Regions from separate parts of the Lysinibacillus phoenicis genome, predicted to be linked through region 2. Evidence: riboswitches for the same ligand, from Rfam matches in the RefSeq annotation. Region 2 holds a riboswitch; each other region holds the start of a gene.
What was found. Region 2 has a riboswitch for cobalamin ahead of ABC382_RS18115 (FecCD family ABC transporter permease). Riboswitches for the same ligand answer to the same signal wherever they lie in the genome.

Region 1: it holds a riboswitch for cobalamin, as region 2 does, so the genes downstream of both, ABC382_RS05665 (ribonucleoside-diphosphate reductase subunit alpha) here and ABC382_RS18115 (FecCD family ABC transporter permease) in region 2, are expected to answer to the same signal.
Region 3: it holds a riboswitch for cobalamin, as region 2 does, so the genes downstream of both, cobT (nicotinate-nucleotide--dimethylbenzimidazole phosphoribosyltransferase) here and ABC382_RS18115 (FecCD family ABC transporter permease) in region 2, are expected to answer to the same signal.

What each region holds. Positions count from the first base shown of each region.
Region 1 covers NZ_JBDFMP010000002.1:845,271-849,477, forward strand. Annotated here, with positions in the region: gene ABC382_RS05660 (ribonucleotide-diphosphate reductase subunit beta) at 1-21, opposite strand, end outside; gene ABC382_RS05665 (ribonucleoside-diphosphate reductase subunit alpha) at 34-2,247, opposite strand; cobalamin riboswitch at 2,411-2,600, opposite strand; gene ABC382_RS05670 (hypothetical protein) at 2,710-3,393, opposite strand; gene ABC382_RS05675 (ECF transporter S component) at 3,390-3,884, opposite strand; gene ABC382_RS05680 (bifunctional adenosylcobinamide kinase/adenosylcobinamide-phosphate guanylyltransferase) at 3,916-4,207, opposite strand, start outside.
Region 2 covers NZ_JBDFMP010000002.1:3,327,862-3,332,068, forward strand. Annotated here, with positions in the region: gene ABC382_RS18095 (HAMP domain-containing sensor histidine kinase) at 1-120, shown strand, start outside; gene ABC382_RS18100 (response regulator transcription factor) at 92-784, shown strand; gene ABC382_RS18105 (YdhK family protein) at 826-1,395, opposite strand; gene ABC382_RS18110 (biotin transporter BioY) at 1,518-2,114, opposite strand; cobalamin riboswitch at 2,258-2,446, shown strand; gene ABC382_RS18115 (FecCD family ABC transporter permease) at 2,591-3,637, shown strand; gene ABC382_RS18120 (heme ABC transporter ATP-binding protein) at 3,643-4,207, shown strand, end outside.
Region 3 covers NZ_JBDFMP010000002.1:1,643,347-1,647,553, reverse strand. Annotated here, with positions in the region: gene ABC382_RS09940 (rhodanese-like domain-containing protein) at 1-23, shown strand, start outside; gene ABC382_RS09935 (hypothetical protein) at 69-464, opposite strand; gene ABC382_RS09930 (DMT family transporter) at 723-1,577, shown strand; cobalamin riboswitch at 1,619-1,794, shown strand; gene cobT (nicotinate-nucleotide--dimethylbenzimidazole phosphoribosyltransferase) at 1,884-2,939, shown strand; gene ABC382_RS09920 (trimeric intracellular cation channel family protein) at 2,993-3,598, opposite strand; gene ABC382_RS09915 (methionine gamma-lyase family protein) at 3,940-4,207, shown strand, end outside.

The sequences.
Region 1 (4,207 bases), 2.5 Mb from region 2:
TCGTTTCGTAATCGTTGTCATTGTTTTTTCCTCCTAGCTTGCACAAGACTCACATTCTAATAATTCTACTGATGTGGAGCGTACATAATAGGTCGTTTTCACACCACTTGCCCAAGCATTCATATGCAGTGCCAGTAAATCCTTTGCTTTAATCGTATTTTGAACATATAAATTTAGTGAAATGCCTTGGTCAATGTGGCGAGCACGGGCTGCATTTTGTTTGATTGTCCAATTTTGATCGATGAAATAAGCTGATTTATAGTACCAAGTCGTTACGGGTGATAAATCTGGTACCGTTACAGGAATTTTGTAATCCTTCTTCTCTTCTGAGTAGCTCTTTTGGAAAATCGGATCAATTGACGCCGTACTTCCTGCTAGAATCGATGTCGATGAGTTAGGGGCTACTGCCATAACATAGCCATTTCGCATTCCCTCTTTCGCCACTGCCTCACGTAAAGCATTCCATTTGTCGCTATTATAGCCGCGCTTTTCAAAATAGGCACCTGTTTGCCAATCAGAGCCCTCGAATAATGGATACGCTCCTTTTTCGCTTGCTAAAGCGTTAGAGGCACGAATTGTTAGGTAGGCGATGTCCTCATAAAGCTTGTCCGCAAATTCTACAGCTTCATCTGATTCCCACTGAATTTCCTTTAAGGCTAATAAATGATGCCAGCCAAATGTGCCAAGTCCAATACCACGGTAGCGTAGGTTCGTACGCTCTGCTTGTTTCACAGGGATAGTATTTAACGCAATAACATTATCAAGCATACGTACTTGAATCGGAATTAACCGCTCTAAGACATTAGCAGGCACGGCTCTTCCTAGATTAATAGAGGACAAGTTACAAACCACAAAATCTCCAGGCTTGCGACGAGTCACGATAACATCGTCTTCTAATGTAATGGATTCAAACTCCGTCGCTGACATATTCTGGAATATTTCTGTACACAAATTCGAACTATAAATCATTCCTTCATGCTTATTCGGATTCATGCGGTTCACTTCATCTCGGTAAAACATGAATGGAACGCCAGTTTCGAGTTGTGAGCGCATAATACGCTTCATAATATCGATGGCTGGTACTACTTCACGGCTTAATAATGGATTAGCAATACATGCTGCATATTTCGTGCGGAAGGAGCCATTGCCCTTTGTTTCATCGTAGAAATCCTCTAAAGAGAAGCCCATCACTTCACGTACTTCATGTGGATCAAATAAGTGCCATTCTCCACGGGCTTCTACTTTTTCCATAAATAGATCTGGTAAACATAGCCCTGTGAAAATATCATGGGCACGTAGTCGTTCATCACCATTGTTTAAGCGTAAATCTAAAAACGTAAAGACGTCCTTATGCCAAACATCAAGATAAACCGCGATGGCTCCTTGACGTTGCCCTAGCTGATCGACAGAGACAGCCGTATTATTGAGCTGCTTAATCCACGGTAGCACACCACTTGATGCACCTTTGAAGCCTTTAATGGACGAGCCACGGCTACGAATTTTGCCCATGTAAACGCCTATACCACCACCATATTTAGACAATGTTGCGACATCCGTATTCGTATCGTAAATGCTTTGTAGGCTGTCATCCACTGTATCGATGAAGCAACTTGAAAGCTGACCATGTGTCTTACCAGCATTTGATAGTGTCGGTGTTGCAACAGTCATATATAAATTACTCATCGCCCAGTAAGCTTCTCGCACTTTTTCTAGACGATTTTCTGTTTCATCCTGCATTAATGTCATGGCTATGACCATCCAACGCTCTTGTGGGAGCTCTACAGGTGTTTTTGTATAATCACGTACAACATAACGATCCATTAATGTCTTCAAGCCAATATACGTGAATAGCTCGTCACGACTAGGTTCTAAATAGCTGGCTAATTGTTGAAGCTCCTGCTCACTATATTTTGTTGTTAGGCTTTCATGATATAAGCCCGCTTCAGTGTAGTGTGCAAGATGAGCTGAAAATTCTTGATAAACATCCTTTGGTGAAACGCCACGTCGCGTTGCAAATTGATCGTATAATTTTTCTAAATAAATGTGTGCAGCCACAAATGTCCAATAGGGCTCTTCCTCATCAATTAGGCTAAGTGTTTGTAAAATCATCGCATCCGCCCATGCTTCAAAAGTGGCATTGTCGTTTTTTCGTAGCCAACGATCCGATAACCTTACAAAGCTTTCAAGTTCATCCTCCGTGTAACTATTTTTTAACTTAGCTAGTTGCTGTTCGATTTGAATTGTCATGTACACATTCTCTCCCTTTCTTTCTCCAAGCAACACAAAAAGCGATCACGCAACATCTATCGGTTACGTGATCGCTGTAAAATCGGAAATGGAAATGAAGGACGTGCACACAAAGAAGTGAACAAATCTCTCGCCTCCACTTCTCAATCCCCGAAGAATGTGTTGCTGTCTTGAACATCTCGGCAGGTCTCCTGGCTCATGCTTCCTCCAAATAATCACCTTCCCGTTTTTTCAACAGTGGTCTCTTGATTATTTGTCAGCACTTACAGTTGCGGGGACAGCTTCGGCTTAAGATGACTCTTGTTCCGAATTCCCTTTTAAACCATATTGGTACCGCTTGTCCAAATACTATATATTGTGTTTTAACTCCTAAACAAATCTAACATATTGTGTTTCGTGTTGCAATAGGTGTTTCGTACCTTGCGATTTTTAAGGCAGCCCTTTTGCTCGAAACAAGCCCTATTACGGTGCAGTTTTGCGTAGTTTTTCAAAATTTCTTTGGAAAAAATTTTGTGCCTGCTGCTCTTTTTTAGGATCGATGCCAAGCAAAATGACCGAACAAGGACCTGCTGATTTGGTCAGATCAAGCGAACTTTCAACTTGTTGCTGTCCAAAAAGACGCGCTAATTCGCCTTGTAGCCCCTTTGACCCGACTGGCCAAACTTGCTGCACGATATCCGCCTGCCATGCCTGAAAAATGGGCTGAAGCTGTGCAACGTCTTCTGGATGCGCTAACACTTCTTCCCCTACAAGCGGCAAGCCATAAGTGTACCAGCTGAGCTGTTCATGGTCAAATGGTTGACGTTGTTGTATTTCCCCAAGCATCGTAATGGCTACACCTGACTGTAGCGTGGGCATATTCGATTCCGTACTTCCTGCGATTGCAGGACAGGCTATACCAGTTTCCTCAAACACCTGTTGAATACCTCTTTCATAACGTGTCCATGCCGTATCACCAGAGAAATTAGCGAGTAAAACTTGGCAAGGTAATGCCTGTGCCGCAAGCTGCTCTAAAAATGTCACACGTGCTGTCATGTAAGCTGTTAGTTGGTCAGATGCTGACACTACATCTTGTGGCTTTTCCCCAATGGCTGCCGCATTATCCATTGTCACAATGAACGTGCCCACTTTCATAGCATTTCTCATTGAACGCGACCTTCCTTACGCAAAAAGACCTTTGATAAAACAGGCATCACTACTGCAACAATGACTAGGTTAATAACAGTTGCCATAAGAATGCTACCTAATGCACCCCAGAAAAAGGCGGGGCTAATTAAAAAATAAAACGGTAATGGTGCCACAATGCCATTCAATACGAGTGCCACTGGCCATTTCCAAACATGTAGACCTTTTCTATGCATTACGCCAAAGATCCACACGACGATGAACATTTCGATCGCGATGATAAGATGTAGTGGTCCTAATGGAAATCCAGCAGTCAACGCTGTAATAAAATGACCGATAAATCCAGCAAGACCTGCAAAAAATGGGGATAAAAAGACTACGCCCAAAAAGGCAGGAGCCGAGTCGAGTGCAGCAGTCGAAATAAATGCCGGCACCTTAATAACTGCCCCTACTGCACAAATGGCTGCTACCATTGCTGTCAATATCCAATTCCTTAATCTTTGTCGATCCATTCCATGTCCTCTTTTCTGTAGTATGTTTACCTCACTTCAGCTGTTCGGCAAGTCCGTACCAAATACGTACAACTTGCTCGGCTTCAATGAATAAAGCCTGATATAAACGACCACATGTATCGCGTAAGAGTCGCGCTTGTTTGTCTATTGGCACAACACCGCGCCCCATATCGTTAACAATGAGCGCTAGCATACAGTGCTGTTCAAGCCTCCTGAAGGTTGCAAGTACCGCTTGAACCACTTGGTCATCGTCCTCTAGATTTTGAGTCATCAACCAGTTTTCTAAATTTCTAATCACTAGCACTTCACAGGCTGGTGCGATC
Region 2 (4,207 bases):
TTGGTAGAGGCACATGGGGGGAAAGTGAAGGTTAGCAGTGAAATCAATAAAGGGACTACTTTTGAATTATTGTTTAAGGGAGTAGAAGCGAATGAAGACTATTTTATGCATAGACGATGAGCCAAGAATGTTAGATTTATTGACCCTTTACTTAGAGCCTACTTTTCATTGTAGAGCCATGTCGTCCGTTCTAGAAGGACTCGATTATTTAGAAGAAGAGCATGTGGATTTAGTTCTGTTGGATATTATGATGCCGGAGATGGATGGGTGGCAAGCTTGCCAGGAAATTAGGAAGTTTTGGGATGTGCCTATTATTATGCTTACGGCAAAAGGAGAGCATGCTGATATTGTAAAAGGCTTAAACATGGGTGCTGATGATTATATTTTAAAGCCTTTTGATGAGGAAGAGTTATTAGCGCGTATACATGCGGTATTAAGAAGGGCGAAAATAGATGAAAAAGTTATATGCTTTGAGGGGCTACGATTAGATAAGGAAGCGTTTGAACTTTATTTTCAACAAAAGGCAATCTCATTAACACCAAAGGAATTTTCCATGCTAGCCTTATTTTTAAATCATCAAAATAAAGTATTTTCCAGAGAACATCTTATCAACACAGTTTGGGGATATAATGTAATGATTGAAGATCGTACGATTGATTCACATGTGCGTAATTTACGAGAAAAATTAAGAAAAAGCGGCTTCCCTGCGGATGATTATTTACAAACAGTATGGGGTATCGGTTATAAATGGCATAAGTCCGCAACACTTGAACATAAAAACTAGAAAACAACCTCTACCATACCTACTGGGAGAGGTTGTTTAAATTATTTTGAAGTTAACTCTTCTTCTGTTACCCATTTATGATTTTTTACTGCCTCACCATTTAAAGTGGAAGTGTAATCCACCATATAAACAGTTGTTTGTACAGCCTCTTCAATATGGACAAGCGCATTTTCCATACCTTCCATATGCGCTGCATCCGTTTTTACTTCTGTACCAGGAGCCAGAGGTGCTTCTTCGGGATCAATTAATTCTTCGTGAATGACCCACTTATGATTTTTAACAGGTTCTTCACCTGTAGTTGGTTCATAGGAAATAACATAAGCAGTCGTATCATAGGCCCCGACTATTTCTGCTTCTGCACCTTTCATACCGTCCATATGCCCGTTCGTAATAATAGCTGTACTTCCTACAGGAAACTTCGGATTTTCAGCAATTTTTAATGTAGCTGGTACTTCGCCTGAACTTGAATGGTTCATTGTCGAATGATCCATTTCTTCAGTCGTATGATTAGATGTAGACGCAGGCTTCGTTTGATCCTCCGTACAAGCAGATAAAGTAAGTAAAGCTAATACTGATAGTAGTGCCATTGACCATTTTTGTTTGAATATCATGTCATATCCTCCTCACTATTTGCTAATACTGTAGCAAATAAATGTGCAGAAATAATGGACATGATCTACTACCAAAAATCAAATCACATCTTTCATCTAACAAGAAAGATGTGAGGAATTATTTATTGAATGGGCATGATTTTCAATGTTTTTTGTAATCGATAGGCGAAGATGCCAGCGAAAATCGCTAAGATAAAATCTTTTGGTAGTGGGGGGATCATCCAGAGCCAAGCTAGTTTATATGAAAAGACCTCTGGTGCACTTGCCCATAGTTTGTAGGCAAAATACATCCAATTTGTCCCTAGGAAATAATTAAGCGCAGTTGCGATTAACGCTGCCGCAATATAGCTTTTCTTTGTTGCACTTCGTTCTACAATTAGTCCTGCAACAAATGCTGCTCCAATAAATGTAATAATAAACCCAAAGGTAGGGCTTAAAATTTGTCCAACTCCCCCACCAAAACGAGCAAAAACAGGCGCTCCTGCTAATCCTATGCACATATAAACTGTACAGGCGAGCGCACCCTTTCTGCTACCAAGAACCAGTCCTGCTAAAATAGCAAAAAACGTTTGTAGTGTAATCGGTACACCACCCACCATCATAAATGGGGCAAAGGAGGTAATATTAGCCCCTATCATCATAAGTGTTGAGAATAACCCAATATAGGTAATGTCAATAGTTCTTAATTTATGATGACTCTGTTGTGTAGCAGTAGCCATAAATTTCACCTCGTTATAAACCTTCTTACTGCTAGTGTAAAAAACGAATATAATTGTGTCAACCTTATTATAGTTTTAAGTTAACTCAATTATAGTGTAGACTAACTAATTATAAAAATGTATGATAGAATCGTCACAATTTTATAACTTTAAGTACTATTGGTGTGATATTTTTTGAATGTCACTTAAAAGGGAAGTCGGTGGAAGTCCGACGCTGTCCCGCAACTGTAACGAGGAGTCTTATAATATTTTTTGCCACTGTGTTAGTATGGGAAGGCCATTATAGGATGCTGATTCGAAGCCAGGAGACCTGCCATTAGTAATACCTGTAATGCCCACGAGGATGCAAGCAATTACGGACAATAGCTGGATATTTTCTGACTTTGTTTAATCTAGGGTATTTCTATGCGTATTTTCGTATGGAATACCTTTTTTTATTGCTTCATCCATCAATACTTAGTAGGAGCTTTAAACGGATGAATAAAAAATTTATGTTTTTTTCCTTAATACTTTTCTTCGTATTAATCGTTTCTATGACAATAGCCGTTATGGTTGGGTCTGTATCAGTTACACCCTTCTATGTATGGAAAGTTATTCTTTCTAAAATCCCCATTATACAAAATGGCATAGAGCAAGACTGGAGTCGCTCACAGGAAATCATTATTTGGCAAATAAGAGCACCACGTGTTTTACTCGCAGCTATTGTTGGAGCTGGTCTAGCTATTGCTGGGGCAGCAATTCAGGCACTTGTGAGAAATTCCATTGCTGACCCTTATATATTAGGGATTTCGTCAGGTGCAGCTGTTGGAGCGACCTCAGTAATTATTTTAGGTGCCTTTTCATTTTTAGGAATCTATGCTCTTTCTGTATCTGCATTTTTAGGGTCATTACTTGCCATTGCGCTCGTATTTTTCTTATCACGAGTTGGTGGTCGTGTCTCAATTTTTCGCTTGTTATTGGCGGGGATGGCTGTGTCCTTTATTTTAACGGCCGTTTCCAATTTCATTTTGATGATGTCGAAACAAGAAGGGGCTTTAAAGGCTGTTATGTTTTGGATGCTAGGGAGTCTAGCTGGAGCCAAGTGGAATAATATTGTAATCCCGGCTTTCATATTCTTCCTCGTATTTGGGCTACTATGGCTACACTATCGAAATTTAAATTTATTATTACTAGGGGAAGAGGCAGCTGTAACGTTAGGGGTTAATTTACAGCAATTTCGTATTCAGCTCATTTTACTTGTTTCGTTGTTAACTGGTGTACTTGTCGCAGTCAGTGGCTCTATTGGATTTGTGGGATTAATCATTCCACATATCGTTCGGTTAATTGTGGGGTCAAACTATAAATATGTGATACCTATTAGTGCTTTAATTGGAGGAATCTTTTTAGTGTGGGCAGATGCTTTTGCCCGAATAATCATCGCACCTCAAGAAATGCCAATTGGTATTATAACGGCCTTTTGTGGAGGACCATTTTTTATTTGGCTACTCCGTCGTAACAATTATTCTTTCGGTGAAGGAGACTAACTTATATGACATTAGAAGCAAAGCAGCTATCATTCTCCATTTACGATGAGCGTATACTACATGAAGTAAGTATTCAAATAAAAGAAAAACAACTTGTTGGACTCATTGGCCCTAATGGTAGCGGCAAATCCACATTGCTAAAAAATATGTATCGTCTGCTAAAACCGGAAAGTGGTACGGTATTATTAAACGAACAAGATATTTTAAAGCAATCAAGTAAATCGATTGCTAAAAATTTAGCCGTTGTTAGTCAAGAAACACCTGTTTTATTTGACTTCACAGTACATGATTTAGTCAGTATGGGAAGAACGCCACATAAAAAACTATTGGAGCTTGATCAAGAACAAGATTTCCGAATTGTGGCAGATGCTCTTCTACAAACTGGTATTTCACATTTGGAGAAACGAAGCTTTAGCTCTCTTTCCGGTGGAGAGAAAAAGCGCGTAATGGTTGCACGTGCTCTGGCACAACAAGCTAAGGTATTGATATTAGATGAGCCGACGAATCATTTAGATATACAGCATCAACTCCAGCTTATGGACTTAATTCAAACTCTACATTTAACTGTAG
Region 3 (4,207 bases), 1.7 Mb from region 2:
ATGGAGAATTAGAATTTAAATAATGTGATACGTAAAAAGAAAGAGTGCCTACTCTTTCTTTTTTAGCTCTATTCTTTTAATGAATTCATAATGTAACCAAAGTTTTCTGCAAAATTGTTATAAAGATTCACATTTTTTTGTCCTTTAATCTTTGCAGCATAACTGGCAAAGTTCAAACCAGCCCCGTAAACTTGTAGTGCACCATTCGCAAGATCCCCCTTTTGGAGAAGCTCAATACCATCCTTTAAAAAATTGTCACTTTCATCAAAGTGACACTCCGTAATGTATTTATGTCCGCTATGAAATAATTTTAAATTTTTTATAATTGTATGTGCTGTTTCTTCGCTGATAGATGCGTCGATGTCCATTAATAACTGATTAATTGGTTTTACGAGCTGGGCATACAGGCTATCATGAGTTTCACATGTTTCAGCAATGGCGTTTCTTAATTCTTTTGCATTCATCGTATCTTCTCCTTTTTCATCATTTAGATTATTGAATAATTTACCTCATTTTTTCAAAGACAAACTCTCCTGAATTTTCAGAAATATGTTATGATAACATGAAATGAAGGAGGGATTTTGTATGTTTCGATCAATAGCACCCCCAACAATGTCTTTACATTAGAATCTACTGTTTAGGCATCCGATAACTGATTGCTCATTCTTATTAGATTCTACTGTATAGGCTCAAACTATATGCGTAGAAAGTAGGAATTTTTAATGAGCGGAAAATTAGCATTTGTATTATCTATGGTTATTTTTGGTGCTGTCGGTGTTTTTGCAAGGTATATTCCTTTAGCTTCTAGTGAGATTGCCTTTTGGATGAGTGGCATTGGTGCTTGTTTTTTACTAGTAATTTTTATTTATAAAAAGGAAAGCTTTGCAAGAAGCGCTATTGTCCTGAATAAATGGCCGTTATTAATTTCAAGTGTTGCTTTATGTGGAAATTGGATATTTTTATTTCAGGCGTATAAGGAAACGACCATTGCTAATGCTGCCCTAAGTTATTATTTTGCACCCGTATTGGTCATCTGTTTATCGCCTATTATTTTAAAAGAAAAGCTAGTTGCAAGAAAAATAGTTTATGTTGGTGTAGCACTTATCGGTCTTTTTTTGATAATGCAAAGTCAGAACGCAGAAAATAGTGGACACTTAATTGGTATTGTCTATGGTCTGATTGCGGCATGCTTTTACACCCTACTAACATTTACAAATAAAAATATTCGCGGGTTAAAGGAACCACATAATACGATTATCCAACTCTGTTTAGCTGCATTTTTCCTCAGCCTCTATATTGTAGGAACGACGGGTTTTCAGGTGATGCAAATAAATTTTGCTTCTATTCTATTACTCATCGTATTGGGCATTGTCCATGCAGGTATAGGGTTTTATTTATTCTTTTTAGGCATGTCACAGCTAAAAGGTCAAAGTATAGCTATTCTTAGCTATATTGATCCACTGACATCATTAGTGATCTCCACGATGATTATTGGAGAAAAAATGACGCTGCTACAACTAATAGGAGCCATTCTCCTATTAGGCTCCACATTACAAAGTGAAATCGAAAAAGTGTAAAAGGGTTTGACAGGAAGAATAAGCTGTCGTAGATTTAAAGTAATTTAATAAAAGCATTAGGTGCCCAAAGGGGAGAATAGGGAATAAAGTGAAAATCTTTAGCGGACCCGCCACTGTATAAGGGAGTTCTATAGTAAATACCACTAGCGCGTTGCTGGGAAGGTGCTGTGGAATGCTGAACTTGAGCCAGGAGACCTGCCTATTTGCTTTAAAAGGTATGGATGATGGAAAAGTCTGTAGTTTATTTGTTGTGACGATAAACTACAGGCTTTTTCTTTTTGTCTTAAAAGGAAAGGAGAAATTATCATGCAATTACTACAAAACACGTTACAAAACATCCAAGGTGCTGACATGAAAACGAGGGAGCAAGCAAGAAAGCGTATAGATGCTCTCTGTAAGCCCCCTGGTAGTTTAGGAAAACTAGAGTCCATTGCTGTGCAGCTTTCTGGGATAACTGGACAATTATATCCGCTCGTTGATAAAAAGGTCATTATTGTCTGTGCTGCTGATCACGGTGTTTGTGAAGAAGGTGTAACCACGAATCCACAAGATGTTACGGTCTTTCAAACATTAAATTTCCCTCAAGGTGGTACAGGCGTTTGTGCAATTGCAAACATTACCAATGCCAAGGTTGTCACAGTAGATGTAGGGGTGAAAGAAGAGATTCCACACGGTGCAGGTGTCATCATCAATAAAATAAAGTACGGTACAGACAATATTGCAAAAGGACCTGCCATGTCTAAAGAGGAAGCCATTCAAGCAATTGAAGTAGGAATTCATGTGGCGACAGAGGAAATAGCAAAAGGGGCTAATGTACTTGGCACAGGTGAAATGGGCATTGGTAATACAACACCTAGTGCTGCTATTTTAGCTGTATTGACTGGATGTGATCCAATTGAAGTAACAGGGTTTGGGGCAGGTGTAGGCAATGGTGGCATTGCTCATAAAGCAGCGGTTATTAAAAAAGCTATTGAGGTCAATCAACCAGACCCTCAAGACGGTTTAGATGTATTAGCTAAAGTCGGGGGCTTAGAGATAGGGGCCATGGCTGGTATCATACTAGGGGCAGCTGTCCATCGTAAGCCGGTTGTGATTGATGGTTTTATTTCAACTATTGCCGCACTTATCGCATATAAGCTTGAACCGAAAGTAAAAGATTATATTATCCCTTCCCATGCTTCAGAGGAACCGGGTGCTAAAATTGCCGCAGCGTTACTCGGCATTGAACCAATGCTACATATGAACATGCGCTTAGGAGAAGGCTCTGGTGCCGCCTTAGCTTTTCCCATTTTAGATGCAGCCTGCTCCATGATGAACAATATGGTGACGTTAGAGGAAGCGATGCAACTATTAGCTAAATAAAAAAGGAATAAGCCTGTATAGTTCCAATACTATTTGGGCTTATTCCCCACTCATTATGCTCGATTTAGCTTACGTAAAGGCAAACGCCATTTCATCATATAGGAAAGAATGCGTAACACTGTGATGATGGCGAATAAAATATAAAGGAAGATGTCTCCTGTAAACACTTCAAATCCAATAATTAGCCCTGCAAGTGCAGCCCAAACACCATACACCTCATCTCGTAGAACTAATGGTTTACGTCTAGCCAATAAATCACGCACAATGCCGCCACCCGAACCAGTTAAGACAGCAGCTACTATCACAGCACTAATAGGCATATCTAGTTTCACGGCATACAACGCACCTTGAATTGCAAATGCTGATAAGCCAATCGCATCTGTGAAGTTACCCCAACGATGCCAATGCTGAATCAAATGATGAGGGAAAATAAAAAATATAGTAATCGCTGCTAACGCAATTTGAAACATCATATCCTGCCCCCATAAGGTCGTGACAGGTAGTCCAATAAGTAAATTTCGAATAGCCCCTCCGCCAAAAGCAGTTACAATTCCGAGTATATAGACGCCGAATAAATCGTATTCTTCTTCCATGGCAATAATTGCCCCAGAAATAGCAAAGGCAATTGTTCCGATAATACTAAAAACCTCCCAAGCCATTCCTTTCACCCCTTCTATTAATAAATAAACTTCTTTTTATGTTAAAAGACTTTTCTTGTAACAAAATCTATGGATTTATGAGCCAAATTCAGTCATTAAACACGCTTCTTGAAACAAGTCCGCACATTAGCTTAGCGTAAAATGCGCTTAGAAACAATAGGCAAGTTTTGCAGGTACACATACAAATTGTTAAGATGATAATGAAATAAAGAAAAAGATCTGTCATGAGCGTTGATATACCAGTAGTTGATTAGCAAATTCTAGAGAGAGTTAGTTCAATTTAGATCATAAAAATCTTACTGATTGAAATGCGGGACAACGGTGAAATGGAGAAGAAAAGAATGACGTTTACATCTAACTTATCAGTACAAACGCTATCATTAGCAGCACAAATAGAGGAGCGAGTTCGACCTTATCATGCAAAGGTCGAAGAAATGGCATTTTATAATCAACAGAAGGTGCTAGCAGCTTTCAGAAAGCATCAAGTAAGTGATTATCATTTACATCCATCAAACGGCTATGGCTATGATGATGAGGGACGCGATAATCTAGAGCGTGTTTATGCGGAAGTATTCGGTGCAGAGGCTGCCATTGTACGACCACAAATCA